Regions from separate parts of the Burkholderia cepacia ATCC 25416 genome, predicted to be linked through region 3. Evidence: predicted binding sites of a transcription regulator. Region 3 holds the regulator's gene; each other region holds the start of a gene.
The links. The regulator FliA, encoded in region 3, starts transcription of late flagellar genes. The targets are predictions, from matches to a motif close to CTAAAGTTTNNNNNNNNNNNGCCGNTA.
Positions count from the first base shown of each region.

Region 1 (5,726 bases), 390 kb from region 3:
GAGCGCGGCGGGGTCGTGCTTCACGTGCTGGCGCACGACCTGTTGCGCGATGTCGAGCGCGAGCTGCGCGATGTCGGCGGCCAGATCGTGCTCGACGCTCGACACGGCCTCGCGGAACGACGCGGCGAGCGCCGCGAGCTGCGCGGCCTGTTCGCGCGCGTCGGCCTGGCCGGCTTCGAACCCCTGTGCGCGGCCCTGCTCGAAACCGGCCTGGTAGCCGAGCGCCTGGCCTTCGACATGGCCGGCCGCATGGCCTTCGGCGTGCGCGGCGTCGCGCACGCGCTGCAGGTCCTCGGCGAGCGCGGCGGCGGCCGCTGCCGCGTCGTCGGGCGGCGGCGGGGGCGGCGGCGGGTCGAACGACGCCATCTCCCACCGCTGGTAGGCGGTGAGGGTGCCCGCGCGATCGCTCGCCGAATCAGACATACGCGTCTTCCGCCTTGCCGCCGATCGCGATCGCGCCGCTCTCGGCCAGGTTGCGCACGATCTGCAGGATGCGGCGCTGCTGCGTCTCGACTTCGGACACGCGTACCGGGCCGCGCGCGTCGAGATCCTCGGCGAGCAGTTCGGCCGCGCGCTGCGACATGTTCGCGAGGAACTTCTGGCGCAGCGCGGGCGGCGCGCCCTTCAGCGCGATGATCAGCGTTTCCGACTCGACTTCCTTGAGCACCATCTGGATCGCGCGGTCCTCGAGGTCGAGCAGGTTCTCGAACACGAACATCTGGTCGACGATCTTCTGCGCGAGATCCGCGTCGTACTGGCGCACGCTTTCGAGCACGCCTTCCTCATGCACGCTCGTCATGAAGTTCAGGATCTCGGCCGCGGTGCGGATGCCGCCCATCGGGCTGCGCTTCAGGTTGTCGCTGCCGGACAGCAGGCCCGTCAGCACGTCGTCGAGTTCGCGCAGCGCGGCCGGCTGGATGCCGTCGAGCGTCGCGATCCGCAGCATCACGTCGTTACGCAGGCGTTCGGTGAAGCACGACGCGATCTCGGATGCCTGGTCGCGGTCGAGGTGCACGAGGATCGTCGCGATGATCTGCGGATGCTCGTTCTTGATCAGTTCGGCCACCGCGCCCGAGTCCATCCACTTCAGGCCCTCGATGCCGCTCGTGTCGCTGCCTTGCAGGATGCGGTCGATCAGCACGCCGGCCTTGTCCTCGCCGAGCGCCTTGGTCAGCACCGAGCGGATGTAGTCGCTCGAATCGAGCGACAGCGCGGTGTGCTGCTCCGCTTCCTTCGCGAATTCCTGCAGCACGTCCTCGACCTGCTCGCGCGTGACGTTCTTCAGCGCGGCCATCGCGGCGCCGATCTTCTGGACCTCGCGCGGCGCGAGGAACTTGAATACCTGCGCGGCCTCTTCCTCGCCGATCGACATCAGCAGCAGCGCGCTCTTGGTCAAGCCTTCAGCGTTCATCGGACACCCAGTTCTTCACGACGGTGGCGACGATCTTCGGATCCTGGCGGGCGATCGAGCGCGCGTAGTCGAGGTTGCGTTCGTAACGGTTCTTTTCGCTTTCGAAACCGAGCAGCAGCGCGTCGGGTTCTTCGGCCTTCTCCGGCGCCGGCAGGCCGTCGAGCGCGACCGGATCTTCCGGCGCGGCGAGCGCCGGCGCGACCGGCTCGGGCGGCGGGAACGCGCGGCGCATCGCCGGGCGCACGAACATGAAGTAGAGCGCCGCCGCAGCCGCCGCGATGCCGAGCCACTTCGCGGCTTCCTTCGCCATCGCGATCATGTCGGGCTGGCGCCACCACGGCAGGTCGGCGTACGGGTCGCTCGCGGTCGAGAACGCGCTGTTCACGACGTTCACCGAGTCGCCGCGCTTCGCGTCGTAGCCCATCGCGTCCTTCACGAGCTGCTCGACCTGCGCGAGCTTCGCCGGCGGCAGCGGCTGCATCGTCACGTGGCCCTTCGCGTCGGCGACCGGCTGATAGTTGACGACGACCGCGACCGACAGCCGCTTCACGCTGCCCATCGGCTGCTCGAGGTGACGGATCGTCTTGTCGAGCTCGTAGTTGGTCGTCTGGTCCTTGCGGTCGCTCACGGGCGTCGTCTGCGGCGCGTTCTGGCCGTTGCCGGCGACGATCGGCGCGGACGCCGGCTGCGGCGGCGTGTTCGACAACGCGCCCGGCACGCCCGACGCGCCGCCCTGCGCGAGCTCGGTCGCGCTGCTGGTCTGCTGGCTGCGGATCGCGGATTGCTGCGGATTGCCGTTCGGGCCGTAGCTTTCCGACGTCTGCTCGACCTTCGAGAAATCGAGGTCCGCGCTGACCTGCGAGCGCGCGTTGCCCGTGCCGAAGATCGGCGCGAGGATCGCGTCGATGCGCTTCTGCGTGTTGTGCTCGACCTGCTGCACGTACTTGAGCTGGCTCGCGTCGAGGCCGGATGCCGAGGCGGTCTGGGTCAGCAGGTTGCCGTCCTGGTCGACGATCGTCACGTTCTTCGCGGGCATGTCGGGCACGCCGGACGACACCATCCGCGTGATCGCCTGCACCTGGCCCTCGTCGAGCACGCGGCCCGGATAGAGGTCGACGAACACCGATGCGCTCGGCGCTTCCTTGTCGCGCACGAACACCGACGGCTTCGGGATCGCGAGATGCACGCGCGCGCCGCGCACGGCGTTGATCGATTCGATGGTGCGCTGCAGCTCGCCTTCGAGCGCGCGCTGGTAGTTGATCTGCTCGGCGAACTGGCTGATGCCGAACTTCTGGTTGTCCATCAGCTCGAAGCCGACCGAGCCGCCCTTCGGCAGCCCCATCGCGGCGAGCTTCAGGCGCGTTTCATGTACCTGGTTCGACGGCACGAGGATCGCGCCGCCGGCATCGGCGAACTTGTAGGGAACGTTTGCCTGCTGGAGCGCGGCGATGATCGCGCCGCCGTCGCGATCCGACAGGTTGCTGTACAGCACGCGATAGTCGGGCGCGCGGCTCCACAGCACGAGCGCGGTGATCACGGCGACCGCGAACGCGACGGCGATCAGGAACGGCAGCTTCGGGTTGCCCTTCATCCGCGAGATGCCGGGAATGCGTTCCGCGAAGCCGCCAAGCCCGAAGTCCGCGCCTGCGCCACCCGCGCCCGGCAACGCGGCGGCCGCGGCGGCGCCGGGCGCCGGGCTGGCGATGCCCGCGCGGGCGTCTGGGTTGATCAGCGAGTTGGCCTGCGAATCCATGCGTCGAGTTTCTCCGGAGCGGGACGACTGAGCTCGCTCGGGCGAGCGGGCGGACAATGACACGATGCGATTATCGTGACCCGGGCCCTGTTCCGATCGACTGAAAAGAGCGGGGTTTCCCCCGTACTTTCTCGGCTTTGACGCGCGGCGCGCTGCTATCCTTTTTCGCGATCCGGCATGGTGCGCGTGGTGCGGCGCCGGCGGAAACGCCCGGTGCGCCGGGTCTCTTCTCTCGGTTTTGGGGACAGCATGACTGCGAACGTCAGCGGAATCGGTTCGGTGTTGCAACAGATGCAGTCGATGGCCGCGCAGGCGTCCGGCGGCGTCGCGAGCCCGACGGCAGCGCTGGCCGGTTCGGGCGCGGCGACGGCCGGCACGTTCGCGAGCGCGATGAAGGCGTCGCTCGACAAGATCAGCGGCGACCAGCAGCACGCGCTCGGCGAGGCGCAGGCGTTCGAGGTCGGTGCGCCGAACGTCTCGCTGAACGACGTGATGGTCGACATGCAGAAAGCCAACATCGGCTTCCAGTTCGGGCTCCAGGTCCGCAACAAGCTGGTGAGCGCTTACAACGACATCATGCAGATGTCGGTGTGATGCGCGCGGCACCCGGGGACGGGTACCCGGAGACGGGCACCCGTGAGCGGCCATCCGGCGAAAGTCGTTCAGGGAAGGCCTCCGGGCCGGCGCCTTCGGCGCCCCGGCGGCAGGCGGCGCTTGCCTAAAGCTTTTCAAATCCCTTCCGATAACTCCGGTGAAGGCCGCGTCGTGCGATGCACGGCGGCGGTTCCCGTATAGCCAAGGCATAACAAGGAGAAGCGCATGTTTTCCCCAGGACACGCTGGAGCCAGTGCATACGCGCGTGTCGGCGTCGAGACGGGGGTGATGGGCGCCTCCCCGCACCGTTTGATCGCGATGCTGTACCAGGGCGCGCGGCAGGCGGTTGCGCTGGCGCGCATGCATTTGCAGCAGGGCAATGTGTCCGCGCGCGGCGATGCGATCGGCAAGGCGATCCGGATCGTCGAGAGCGGGTTGAAGGCGTCGCTGAACCGCGACGCGGGCGGCGAGATCGCGGAGCGGCTGGACGCGCTGTATGCGTATATCGGCCGGCGTCTGCTGGAAGCGAACGCGCAGGCGAGCGACGCGATGCTGGTCGAGGTCGACGGGCTGCTCGCGACGCTCGAGGAAGCATGGACGGGGATCGCCCCGGAAGTCGCGCGGATGGCCGCGCAACAGGCAGTGGAAGCATCGAGATGAATCGCAAGGCCGAATACTTCGCACGTTACGAGGCGCTCGCCGCCGTGTCGGGCCGGATGCTGGGCGCCGCCCGCAGCGCCGACTGGAGCGCGTTGCCGGGGTTGCAGGCCGAATTCATGGCACTCGTCGACGGGCTGAAGGAAGCCGATCCGGGCGTCGTGCTCGACGAATCGGATCTCGGCCGCAAGCTCGAACTGATCCGCCGCATCCTGGCCGACGACGCCGCGATCCGCGACCTCGCGAGCCCGGACGTCGCGCGGCTGTCCGCGCTGTTCGAGGCGCGGCGCTCGACCAAGGTATTGACCGATCTCTACCGCGCGCGCGGGTAGGGCCCGTTTCCCGGGAAACGGGGAGGCGGAGGGGCGGGCACGGGGCGCACGAGCCCGTTGCGGGAGGCGCGCAGTTCCCGCGAGCGGCACCGGCGTGCCGTTCCCGGATTCGCAACGATGTGGCTGAGGTGAGCAGGCTCCGATCATGACCGGTATCGACTCCGTTGCGGCCGCGCTGCTGGCGAGCCGCCTCGACAGCCTGCTGACCGGCACCGTATCGGCGCCCGCCGGCGGCGGCGCGACCTCGCAGGTCGGCACGCCGGGCACCGGCACGGCGTCCACGCCCTCTGCCGGCAGTCCGCCTGCCGCGCCGCCGGCCTCTACCCAGACCGCACTGTCCGATGTCGGGCGCGTGCTCGACGCGATCTCGCGGGCCGGTGGCGACTCGACGCCGGCCATTGCCGGGCGCGTGCCGCTGCTGGCCGATCCCACCGTGCTGCTGACCGATACGGCCTTGCCGGCCCGCGCGCCGGCCGCTTCCGATCCGGCTGCGTCTTCCACACCGGCCTCCGCCGCGGCATCTTCCGCTGCTGCGGCGGCACACGAAGCGGCCGCAGCCCTGCCGGTCGCGGCGCTGCGCGCAGCGCTCGCGCAGGCCGTGAGCGAAAGCGGCCTTTTCTACGAATCCCATCTGGCGCAGTGGCTGGCCGGCCAGCGCCCGCTCGCGGCGTTGATGCGCGAGCCGCAGGCGCGCCTTGCGGCCGCGCTCGCGCCGGTCGACCCGGATGCCGCGCAGCACGACTCGACCGACGTGCTAGACGAACTGCTCGCGCAGCGGCCGCCGCTGCCCGCGACCGCGCGGGCGACGGCGCAGCCGGGTACACCGGCCCAGGGTGGCGCACCGACACGCGATCCTGCGCAAGGCTTGCCGGCGGGCGCGCGGCACGGCGCGTCGCTGCCGCCCGATACGTTCGATCTGCTCGGCGAACGCCCTGATGTGCGCGGGACGCCCGCGCAACCGGCCACCGCGTCGTCCGAC
Region 1 is NZ_CP012981.1:702,341-708,066, reverse strand. Features, by position in the region: gene fliH (flagellar assembly protein FliH) at 1-423, opposite strand, end outside; gene fliG (flagellar motor switch protein FliG) at 416-1,411, opposite strand; gene fliF (flagellar basal-body MS-ring/collar protein FliF) at 1,401-3,164, opposite strand; gene fliE (flagellar hook-basal body complex protein FliE) at 3,414-3,758, shown strand; gene fliS (flagellar export chaperone FliS) at 3,984-4,418, shown strand; gene APZ15_RS03220 (flagellar protein FliT) at 4,415-4,747, shown strand; gene fliK (flagellar hook-length control protein FliK) at 4,893-5,726, shown strand, end outside.
Region 1: a site for FliA is predicted at 3,883-3,909, ahead of fliS (flagellar export chaperone FliS). Genes of this name have one in related genera too.

Region 2 (5,726 bases), on a different replicon from region 3:
TTCGTTTGGCAACGCAGCACCCACGCCGCACGCGCCACACGTCACGCCCCGCCCACAAAAACAAAACCCGGCGCACTTTCGTGCACCGGGCTCCGAGCCGAACGGAACCGCCGCCCCGCCTTACTTCCGGTCGAGCGAATACCGCCCCGGCCCGGTCAGTGCGAGCAACAGCAGCCCGCCGATGATGCTCACGTTCTTGTAGAAGTTGATCATCGCCATGTATTGCTCCATCCCCTGCAGCGCCCAGTAGCGATGGCCGATCAGCGCGGTCGCGAGCGTATAGGCGGCGAACACCAGTGCGAGCGGCCGCGTATAGAAGCCGGCCGCGATCAGCAGGCCGCCGACCAGCTCGACCGCCACCGCGATCACCGCGGCCAGTTCGGGCGCTGGGTTCCCCGTCGACGCCATGTACGCGACGGTGCCCGAGAAGCCGTTCAGCTTCTGCCAGCCGAACAGCACGAACAGGATCATCAACAGCACGCGAGCCGCCAGCAGCAGCTCGTCCTTCTTCGACTCCAGCGAAACGTAACGCATAGCAATATCACCCTTGAATTGACGGTTTGATGCATCCGGTGCCGGGAGGCGCCGAATCACTCCTCGCACGATCGGACAGCAGGCCGGAGCGCCCGCCGCCGAAGAATCCGTCGGGTTGCGCCGTTCCCGGCGCGCTTCCGATCGGTTCTGGCGAAGCACGGGTGCAGTCTACTGTCTCGTCACGAATCATCAATCCGTCAAAGAAGGATTCGCTGTCTCATTAAAGTGGACAATCGACGACAAAAGCGCCGACAGGCAAAGGTCGGCAGGCAGTGCAAATCAACCCGCCGCATGTTTCCGGAACACGGAAACGCCACGCTTCTTTCAGGCCACCTGATTCAATCGATATTTTCGGCTTCAATTGACACAAATCGGTCACAACCGCGCATATCGAACTTGTCATTAAACGGCGGGTTCAATATCGATTCACAAAGGCCGACTTGATTCCCGCAACTCGACCCGCATTGCAATCTACCGGGCATTCTGTTTCAGAAAAAATCTCATGGCCCGGAAACGAACATCGGCAATACGAAAACGTTTCGCGGGCAGGCGGACTGGAATCGCCGGTGACGCATGTCGTCCGTCAGACAAGGATTTCAGCCCGTCATCGACTGGGAAACACCCTTTCCACACACCGTCGATCGATCCGATGTTTAGCAGAATCAGCGCAAAACCTTGACCAATCCTTCTCGCCCTTTGCCAGTTTTCAACACCGTGAAAAATGCTTGAATAAATACAGCCAAAACGGTGTGTTTACGGCAAAAAATCGCAGACCTTTAGCCCTCACTCAAACACCCCGTTCCCGTCTGCATTTTTCTCAACATGCATTACAAAAAATTACCAAGTAATACCGATTTAAATATACGATAGCGCACGTCCTTACGTTTTCCCGACACTCCCGTGAACCCCGGGAACGCGTCGCGCCGGACGCGCCCTGCCTTCGAAGCGCCGCAGGCCGACCCGGCAGCCGCTCGTCACGGGATCGTTATTCAACCGGAGACCACCCATGGCAACGAACACGCCCGTGACCAGCGGCGCGAACACGAACAGCCTGTTGCAACAGGCGGCGCAATCGATCATCAACGGCTCGACCGGTAATCCGTCGATGGACGTCGGCACGCTCGTCAAGACGCTGGTGAACGCGAAAACCGCCGGCCGGGCCGCCGCGCTCGCCGCGTCGCAGACCACCGGCACGACGCAGATTTCCGCATTCGGCGCGCTGTCGTCCGCACTGGGTGCGCTCGAGGCGGGCCTCGCCTCGCTGTCGAATGGCGGGCTGCAGTCGACGTTCACCGCGGTCGCGAGCGGCAAGGGCCTGACCGCGACGGCGGGCGCGGGCGCGGTGGCCGGCACCTACACGATCGGCGTCACGCAGACCGCGACCGCGCAGGCGCTGGCTTCGTCGGGCTTCGACGGGAGCAAGGCGCTCGGCACCGGCACGCTGACGCTGTCGCTCGGCAGCCAGTCGTTCAAGGTCGACGTCACCGGTACGAACAACACGCTGTCGGGCATCGCGGCCGCGATCAACTCCGCGGCGAACAACCCGGGGATCAGCGCGACCGTGATCAACGGCACCGACGGCGCGCACCTCGTGCTCGCGTCGACGAAGACGGGCTCGGCGAACGCGATCAGCGTCGCGGTCGGCAACGTGGCCAACGACAACGGGCTGTCGAACCTCGGCGTCACGTCGACTGCCGACACGACGGGCGGCGCGTCGAAGATCGAATCGGCGAACAGCGCGGCCGCGTGGCGGCAAAGCGCCGTCGCGCAGGACGCGAAGTTCACGCTCAACGGCATCGCGTCGACCAGCGCGAGCAACACGGTGTCGGGCGTGCTGAGCGGCGTCACGCTGAACCTGTCGGCGGCCGCGGTCAGCGCGACCGACACGCAGACGCTGACGGTCAGCACCGATACGAAGTCGCAGGCGGCCACGATCACGAACTTCGTGAACCTGTACAACACCGTCGTCAAGACGATGGGCGCGCTGTCGAGCTACACGGAAGGGGCGAGCTCGCAGGGTGCGCTGATCGGCGATTCGACGCTGAACACGATCCGCAACTCGCTCGCGTCGATCGTCGCGCGCGGTGTCGCGAACGAGAACGGCAACGGACACACGAACCTGATGGCGATCGGCATCTCGCTCGAGAAGGACGGCACGCTGAAGGCCGACAGCGCGAAGCTCGACAGTGCGCTGTCCAACAACCCGTCAGGGGTCGCGCGCCTGTTCAACTCGACGAACGGGATGGGCAAGCAACTGACCGACCAGATCGCGCCCTTCACGAAGAAAGGCGGGATGATCGAAGTGCGCACGAACGCGCTGAGTGCCAACCTGAAGCGCGTCACGCAGCAGCAGACGGATCTGGCCGACTACGCCGCGCAATTGACCAAGCAGTATCAGGCGCAGTTCACGGCGCTCAATACGCTGATGGCCAAGATGAACTCGAACACGCAATACCTGACGCGGCTGTTCGGCGGCGCCAACAGCAGCGGCACGCTGGCGAACAAGTGATGCGCGCCCGGGCCGCCGGATGATCGCGGCGGCGGCGGCCGGTCAATGGATCGACCGGCTCGCGCCGCCGCGCACGGCGTCCCGCCTGGACACATCACGCAGACGCCGGCGGTGCGCAAGCATGCGCCGGGCGCCCTTCCGCGGTTCGCTCCATCGCGGCAGGCCGTGCCGTCAGCCGAGACCTTCGACGCGATCGGCAAACAAATCGATCGCACGCGACACCTGACGCCCGAAATAGCCTGGCCGTTCGCGCTCGTATGCGCGCAGCAGCGACGTGCATTCACGCTCCGCCCAGCGCCACACGGGGCCCTGTTTCGCGAAGACCGGATGACCGTGCAGTTCGGCCGGTACCGCGTGCTCGTCGTCCCAGCCCCAGAAATACGCCTGGTACGCGCGTGCGTACGGCATCCCCAGATGGCTCGCCACGGTCTCGTCGTGGCGCAGCGTGAAATCGACGATTTCCTTGCGCGCACGGCCGCCGATATCGTCATGACGCGCCTCGATCCAGCAGTGATACCTCGCGAGCTGCGACAGGTGCCGCGCGGTGCGGCGCCGCTCGCGCGTCGTGCACAGCGCATACAGGTTGCCGCCGCCGAAATCCAGCACCTCCCCACCCGCGAACGGCCGGTACGGCTTGCCGGTCAGCAGCGTCAGCACCTGCGCGCCGACGATCGCGTAGTCGGCACATCGCATGTAGCCGCTGCGCGTCGTCGCTTCCGACACGCTCCGGTGGACGACCTCATCGATCACGGCATGCAGCATGGGATCTACCGGTGCCGCCAGGATCGGTGGCTGGCTTGTCGTCGTGACGTGTTGCATGGGAAACGGATGCGGATTCAACGGTTCGTCGGGAAAAGCGCTCGGCGGCGCAATATTACGAATCGTTACAAGAAACGATGAGGGGGGATGATCAGATTTGTGTGCTTTTGTCGCCCGACGTGAACATGCACCGGTCAGCCGGCGGCGGCAGATCGTGGGGCGCAACGCGTCGGACGGACGAGCGGCGACGCCGCGGTTGGGGATTGGCTTGGCTTGGCTTGGCTCGACGCGGCTCGACGCGGCTCGGCTCGGCTCGGCTCGGCTCGGCTCGGCTCGGCACCGGCACCGGCACCGGCACCGGCACCGGCACCGGCGCTTGAGGCTTGAGGCTTGAGGCTTGAGGCTTGAGGCTCGGCGCTCGCGGCTCACAGCTCACGGCTCGCCGACGGGATAGTGCGATGGAATGGATGAAGGTGGGACCGCGCGTCGGCGCCGTGTCGACAGCCCATCGTCATTCATGACGACGGGCAACCCTGACCGTCAACGAATGCAGCGGCCCCGCCGCGACAGGTACCCTTGCCGCCCTCGACAGCATAGAAACGCCCGATGGATTCGCCGGGCCATACGTTGGGGCCGAGCACGCGCCGGGTTCACATCATCGGCGATCGCGGATACGCCACCAACACCGCTTGTCGCGACGCGTACACAACGCAACGCATCGCGACAAACCGGCCGTGCTTGCAGCCACCGTGCGCCTCCCGACGCCCCCACGCGCGAGCATCCGCCTGCACGGCACGCGATGCCGTCGCGCACCGCAGAACACGGACGGCACACCACGCGCCCTATTGCGCAGCGATCCGACGACGGAAATGCTCGGTGCCGGCCACGATCTTGTCGAGCACCGCATCGAGTGCCCAGAATCGTTCACGCACGTCGTAGTCGATCGCACGGCAGCGGATCGACGCGAAGGTGCCGATCCGCTGGTGATAGAGCTTCGCGAGCGCCGGGTACCCGAGTGCCTCCGACACCGCCGAGACGACCAGGAACGTCGAAAGCTCGTCGGCCAGTTCGGGATGCGCATCCCCTTGCGTGCGCAACCACCGGTACAGATCCGGATGAAAGTTGGTGAACACGCCGTTGAAGCCGGCGGAACCCGCCTTCATCGCATCCCGCGCAATCGCGGCATTCGCGTTGAGGATCTTCAGCGGCGAGCCCTCGGCGAGCGCGACCCGCCGCTTCACCGTTTCCAGGTCGCAGCTCACGTCCTTGAGCATCACGAACCGGCCCGTGTCGATGCACGCGCGCAGTTCGTCATCCGACAGCAGCCGCCGGTAAGGCGCCGGACATTCGTACAGCCCGAGCGGCAGGTCCGACGGCAATCGCGCAAGCAGCCGGTGAAGGTGGTCGAGCAACGCGGCACTGCCCTGGCGCTGCGGATCGAGGCGGTTGGTCACGAGCACGACGCCCTGCGCGCCCGATTCGGCCGCCGCGCACAGCTCCGCGGCCTGCGCGTCGAGATCGTCGCTGATGTGCCCGGACGCGACGACGGGCACGCGCCCGGCCACCCGCTCGACCACGAAGCGCGCGAGCTCCGCGCGTTCGGCCAGACTCAGGAACTGCATCTCGCTCGATTGCGCGACCGCGAACAACGCATCCGCGCCGTGCGCGAGATACCACTCGATCAGCCGCTCGAGCCCTGCGTAGTCGATCGCGCCGGCATCGTCGAACGGCGTCAGCATCACCGGGACGATCCCTTCGATGGTCACGTTCGCTTGCTGCTGTTGCATCTGTTTCTCCTTGCTTCAGTGAATGCGGGGGGTAGGCTCACGCGGGCAACGGCCCGGGCGCGGCGTTCGCGGCCTGCTCGGGAATCGGCTTGCGCACCAGCAGCAGATAGGCGATCGCACCCGCGAACGCGATCGCC
Region 2 is NZ_CP012983.1:283,266-288,991, reverse strand. Features, by position in the region: gene APZ15_RS33635 (DoxX family protein) at 121-534, opposite strand; gene fliD (flagellar filament capping protein FliD) at 1,541-3,043, shown strand; gene APZ15_RS33625 (hypothetical protein) at 3,215-3,862, opposite strand; gene APZ15_RS33620 (dihydrodipicolinate synthase family protein) at 4,645-5,589, opposite strand; gene APZ15_RS33615 (MFS transporter) at 5,627-5,726, opposite strand, start outside.
Region 2: a site for FliA is predicted at 1,390-1,416, ahead of fliD (flagellar filament capping protein FliD). Genes of this name have one in related genera too.

Region 3 (5,726 bases):
GAGCTGCGGCCGAACGCGTACCGGATCGCGCTGAAGGGCGTCGAGATCGGCGTCGGCGAAGTGTTCCCGGGCCAGTGGCTCGCGATCAACCCCGGCCAGGTGACGGCCGCGCTGCCGGGCGCCGTCACGCAGGATCCCGCGTTCGGGCTGCCGCCCGTGTGGATCGACGTCGCGATGCGCGAACAGGCGCAGGTGTACGGCTACACGGTGGTCGACGCGAGCACGGTCGTCGCGACGCACCTGAACCATCTGGTCGTCCAGCACGCGGCCGAGCTGCTCGGCCGCCAGGAAGTGCAGGCGCTCGTCGAGCGCACCGGCAAGGACGCGCCGTCGCTCGTCGAGGACCTCGTGCCGAAGACGATCTCGCTGACGACGCTGCAGAAGGTGCTGCAGAACCTGCTCGAGGAAGGCGTGCCGATCCGCGACATGCGCACGATCCTCGAGGCCGTGTCCGAACACGCGGGCCGCGGCGACGCGTTCGAGATCACGGCCGCGGTGCGGCTCGCGCTCGGCCGCGCGATCACGCAGCAGTGGTATCCGGGCGCGGGCGAGATGCAGGTGATGGGCCTCGACGCAAATCTCGAACGCGTGCTGTCGCAGGCGCTCGCCACCGGCGCGAACCCGGGCCTCGAACCCGGCCTCGCGCACAACCTTCTGACCGGCACGCAGCAGGCGATGCTGCGTCAACAGAATCTCGGGCTGCCGCCCGTGCTGCTCGTGCAGCACGCGCTGCGCGCGATGCTCGCGCGTTTCCTGCGCCGCAGCCTGCCGCAATTGAAAGTGCTGTCGTACGCCGAAGTGCCGGACACACGCACGATCAAAGTCGTTAACGTCATCGGGGGTTCCGCTTGAACATTCGCAAATTCACCGGCGCAACGAGCCGCGACGCACTTCGTCTCGTGCGCGAGGCGCTCGGCGCCGACGCGGTCGTGCTGTCGAACCGCACGCTCGATGACGGCAGCGTGGAAATCGTCGCCCTCGCCGATTCGGACCTGGCCGCCGTGGCGCCGCCGGCCGCGGCGCGCGCACGCATGGCCGCGCCGCGCGTGCCGGAATCGGTGCCCGCCGCCGCGGTGCCGGGCATCGTGTCGCGCCCGGGCGCGGCGCTCGCCCGCCCGGCCGTCAATCCGTATGCGGCAGGCGAAGGCGGGTTGCCGGACGTGTTCTCGTCGGTGTTCGGCGCAAGCGCCGAGGCGGACGCGGACTCGGGCTCGGATGACGCGGCCGCGCAAGCCTCGACGCTCGACGCGGACCCGCTGGCCGGCGCCACCGCCGCCGGTGCGTCGGTCACCGGTGCGCCGGCCGCGACTTCCGAACCCGCACCGTGGCTGGTCGAGCACGCGAAGCGCCTGACCCAGCAGCGCGATGCGCTGATGGCGCGCACGCAGGCGGCGCCCGCCGCGCCGCAGCCGAGCCCGCCGGCCCCGCAGGCCGCCGCGAGCGCGACGCCGCCCGGCTGGGCGCGCGACATCGTGCGCGACGCCGAACGCCGGATGCCGGCAGCCGCGACCCGCGCGCCGGACCCGGGCGCTGCGCAGGCCGCGAAGGCGGCCGAGCGCACGCGCCTGTCCGCCGACGCCGCCGCCGCGGTGGCCGATGCGGTGAAGTCGCGCATCGAGCGCATCGTCAACGACACGGTGATGCAGGAGCTCGGCGAGCTGCGCGGGATGATGGAAGAGCAGTTCGACAGCCTGATGTGGCACGACCGCCAGCGTCGCAGCGCCGTGCATGGCGCGCTGACGAAGCACCTGTTCTCGGCCGGTTTCTCCGCGCAGCTCGTGCGGATGCTGGTCGACAACATGCCGTCCGGCGACGGCGCGCAGAGCTTCGAGCAGGCGGCCGAATGGGCGCAGTCGGTGCTCGCGGCGAACCTGCCGGTGCTCGACAGCGAGGACGCGCTGATGGAGCGCGGCGGCGTGTTCGCGCTGATGGGGCCGACGGGCGTCGGCAAGACCACCACCACCGCGAAGCTGGCCGCGCGCTGCGTGATGCGCTTCGGCGCGAGCAAGGTCGCGCTGCTGACCACCGACAGCTACCGGATCGGCGGCCACGAACAGCTGCGCATCTTCGGCAAGATCCTCGGCGTGCCCGTGCACGCGGTGAAGGATGCGGGCGATCTCGCGCTCGCGCTGTCCGAGCTGCGCAACAAGCACATCGTGCTGATCGACACGATCGGCATGAGCCAGCGCGACCGCGCGGTATCCGACCAGATCGCGATGCTGCACGGCGCGAACGCGCCGGTGCAGCGCCTGCTGCTGCTCAACGCGACGAGCCATGGCGACACGCTCAACGAAGTCGTGCAGGCGTACCGCAGCGCGGGCGAGCATCCCGACCTGGCCGGCTGCATCCTCACGAAGCTCGACGAGGCGACCCACCTCGGCGGCGTGCTCGACACGGTGATCCGCTACAAGCTGCCGATCCACTACGTGTCGACCGGCCAGAAGGTGCCGGAGAACCTGTACGTCGCATCGACCCGATTCCTGCTGAAGAGCGCGTTCTGTGTGCCGCGCGACGGCTCGCCCTTCGTGCCGCAAGACGAGGACATGCCGACGCTGCTTTCCGCACTGACCGCACGTTCCACCGCCGAGCTGCACGAGGTGCGATTTGGATAAACAAATCATCGACCAGGCCGAAGGGCTGCGGCGCCTGCTGGCCGGGCGCGCGTCGCGCATCGTCGCGGTGACGGGCGGGCCGGCGGGTGTCGGCTGCACGTCCACCGTCGTGAATCTCGCGGCGGCGCTCGCGTCGCTCGGCAAGGACGTGCTCGTCGTCGACGAGCGCGCCGACGTGCATTCGGCCAGCGCGACGCTCGCGGGCGCGTGGCTGCGTGACGGCGAACGCACGCGGGTCGCGGCCGGCTTCGGCCTGTGCGCCGCCGCGCGGCTCGCGCGCGCCGGCTACACCGACGCGCAGCTCAGCGATTTCATCGACGGGCCGGCCGACATCGTCCTCGTCGACGCGCAGCTCGGCGCCGACGGTTCGTTCTCGGCGCTCGCCCGCGAAGCGCACGACGTGCTGGTCGTGACGCGGGTCGCGGCGCAGGCGATCACCGAGGCATACGCGTGCATGAAGCGGCTGCATTTCGCGCATGCGTTCGCGCAGTTCCGCGTGCTGACCAATCACGTCGGCAGCCACGCGGATGCGAAGGTCGCGTTCGACAACCTCGCGGGCGTCGCGAGCCGCTACCTGACGGTGTCGATCGCCGACGCGGGCTGCGTGAGCGCCGATCCGCTCGTCGAGCATGCGCGGGAGCTGACGCGCGCCGCGGTCGACGCGTTCCCGTCGTCGGCCGCCGCGCGCGACTACCGGCAGATTGCCGCCGACCTGCTGTACTGGCCGATGCGCCCGCGTTCGGGTGCGGGCCGCGCCGTGCACGCGGGCGGCAAGCCGTCGTATGAGGCGGGCGCGGCACACGCCGCGTGAGTGCCACCGGAAGGAGAGAGCCATGATGTACAACGCTCAAGGAAAGATGTCCCAGGCCGACGTGCTCGCGCAATATGCGCCGCTCGTGCGCCGCCTCGGACTGCAGCTCGTCGCGAAGATGCCGGCGAGCGTCGACCTCGACGACCTGATCCAGGCCGGCATGATCGGCCTGATGGACGCGGCCGGCCGCTACAAGGAGGACCAGGGCGCGCAGTTCGAGACCTACGCGACGCAGCGCATCCGCGGCGCGATGCTCGACGAGCTGCGCAGCAACGACTGGCTGCCGCGCAGCCTGCGCAAGACGTCGCGCGAGGTCGAGCACGCGGTGCACCAGGTCGAGCAGCATCTCGGCCGCTCGGCGAGCGAGACCGAGATCGCGCAGCACCTGAACATGCCGCTCGACGAGTACCAGGGGATGCTGCAGGACCTGCACGGCAGCCAGCTGATCTACTACGAGGATTTCGACCGCGCGGCCGACGACGAGCCGTTCCTCGACCGCTACCGCGTCGACCACGCGGACCCGCTGTCGGCACTGCTCGACGAGCACCTGCGCGAAGCGCTCGTCGAGGCGATCGAGCGGCTGCCGGAGCGCGAGAAGCTGCTGATGTCGCTGTACTACGAACGGGGTCTGAATCTGCGCGAGATCGGCGCGGTGCTCGAAGTGAGCGAATCGCGCGTATGCCAGCTGCACAGCCAGGCCGTCGCGCGCCTGCGCGCGCGGCTGCGCGAACAGGCGTGGGTCGGCGCGGAATCCTGACCCTTTACCGTTCCTGACGGCCGCGCGCGTCGACGCCGCGCGTTCGGCATCTGCATCCGTGTGCGCATTCCGCGCGCCGATTTGCTACAATCCCCTCCGTTTTCCGAGGAGCGTTGCGACGGACCTCTGCGTCCGCCAGGCTCGGAAAGCTTCACCAAGCAGCCGTGCGGCGCGCGTATCGCGACCGTCGCACCGGCCCCGCTTCCTGAACGGCGCTCACGTCACCAATCTAGAAACTTTTTAGAAAGGAGGGCGTGATGAACGCCATTATCGATTCCAAGGCTTCCAACGATTTCGTCGTCGCCGACATGGCGCTGGCCGGCTGGGGCCGCAAGGAACTGAACATCGCCGAGACCGAAATGCCGGGCCTCGTGCAGATCCGCGACGAATACAAGGCGCAGCAGCCGCTGAAGGGCGCGCGCATCGCGGGTTCGCTGCATATGACGATCCAGACCGGCGTGCTGATCGAGACGCTGAAGGCGCTCGGCGCCGACGTCCGCTGGGCGTCGTGCAACATCTTCTCGACGCAGGACCACGCGGCTGCCGCGATCGTCGAAGCCGGCACGCCGGTGTTCGCGTTCAAGGGCGAATCGCTCGACGAATACTGGGAGTTCTCGCACCGCATCTTCGAATGGCCGAACGGCGAATTCGCGAACATGATCCTGGACGACGGCGGCGACGCAACGCTGCTGCTGATCCTCGGCGCGAAGGCCGAGAAGGATCGTTCGGTGATCGCGAAGCCGACCAACGAGGAAGAAGTCGCGCTGTACAAGTCGATCGCGAAGCACCTCGACGCGGACCCGACCTGGTACTCGACGCGCCTCGCGCACATCAAGGGCGTGACCGAAGAAACCACGACCGGCGTGCACCGCCTGTACCAGATGGAAAAGGACGGCCGCCTGCCGTTCCCGGCGTTCAACGTGAACGACTCGGTCACGAAGTCGAAGTTCGACAACCTGTACGGCTGCCGTGAATCGCTGGTCGACGGCATCAAGCGCGCGACCGACGTGATGATCGCGGGCAAGGTCGCGGTCGTCGCGGGCTACGGCGACGTGGGCAAGGGCTGCGCGCAGTCGCTGCGCGGCCTGGGCGCGACCGTGTGGGTCACCGAAATCGATCCGATCTGCGCGCTGCAGGCGGCGATGGAAGGCTACCGCGTCGTGACGATGGAATACGCGGCCGACAAGGCCGACATCTTCGTGACGGCCACCGGCAACTACCACGTGATCAACCACGATCACATGAAGGCGATGCGCCACAACGCGATCGTCTGCAACATCGGCCACTTCGACTCGGAAATCGACGTCGCGTCGACCCGCCAGTACCAGTGGGAAAACATCAAGCCGCAGGTCGACCACATCATCTTCCCGGACGGCAAGCGCGTGATCCTGCTGGCGGAAGGCCGCCTCGTGAACCTCGGCTGCGCGACCGGCCACCCGTCGTTCGTGATGTCGAACTCGTTCGCGAACCAGACGCTCGCGCAGATCGAGCTGTTCGTGCGCGGCAACGAGTACGAGAACAAGGTGTACGTGCTGCCGAAGCACCT
Region 3 is NZ_CP012981.1:1,092,277-1,098,002, forward strand. Features, by position in the region: gene flhA (flagellar biosynthesis protein FlhA) at 1-852, shown strand, start outside; gene flhF (flagellar biosynthesis protein FlhF) at 849-2,612, shown strand; gene APZ15_RS04915 (nucleotide-binding protein) at 2,605-3,423, shown strand; gene APZ15_RS04920 (RNA polymerase sigma factor FliA) at 3,446-4,180, shown strand; S-adenosyl-L-homocysteine riboswitch at 4,280-4,405, shown strand; gene ahcY (adenosylhomocysteinase) at 4,438-5,726, shown strand, end outside.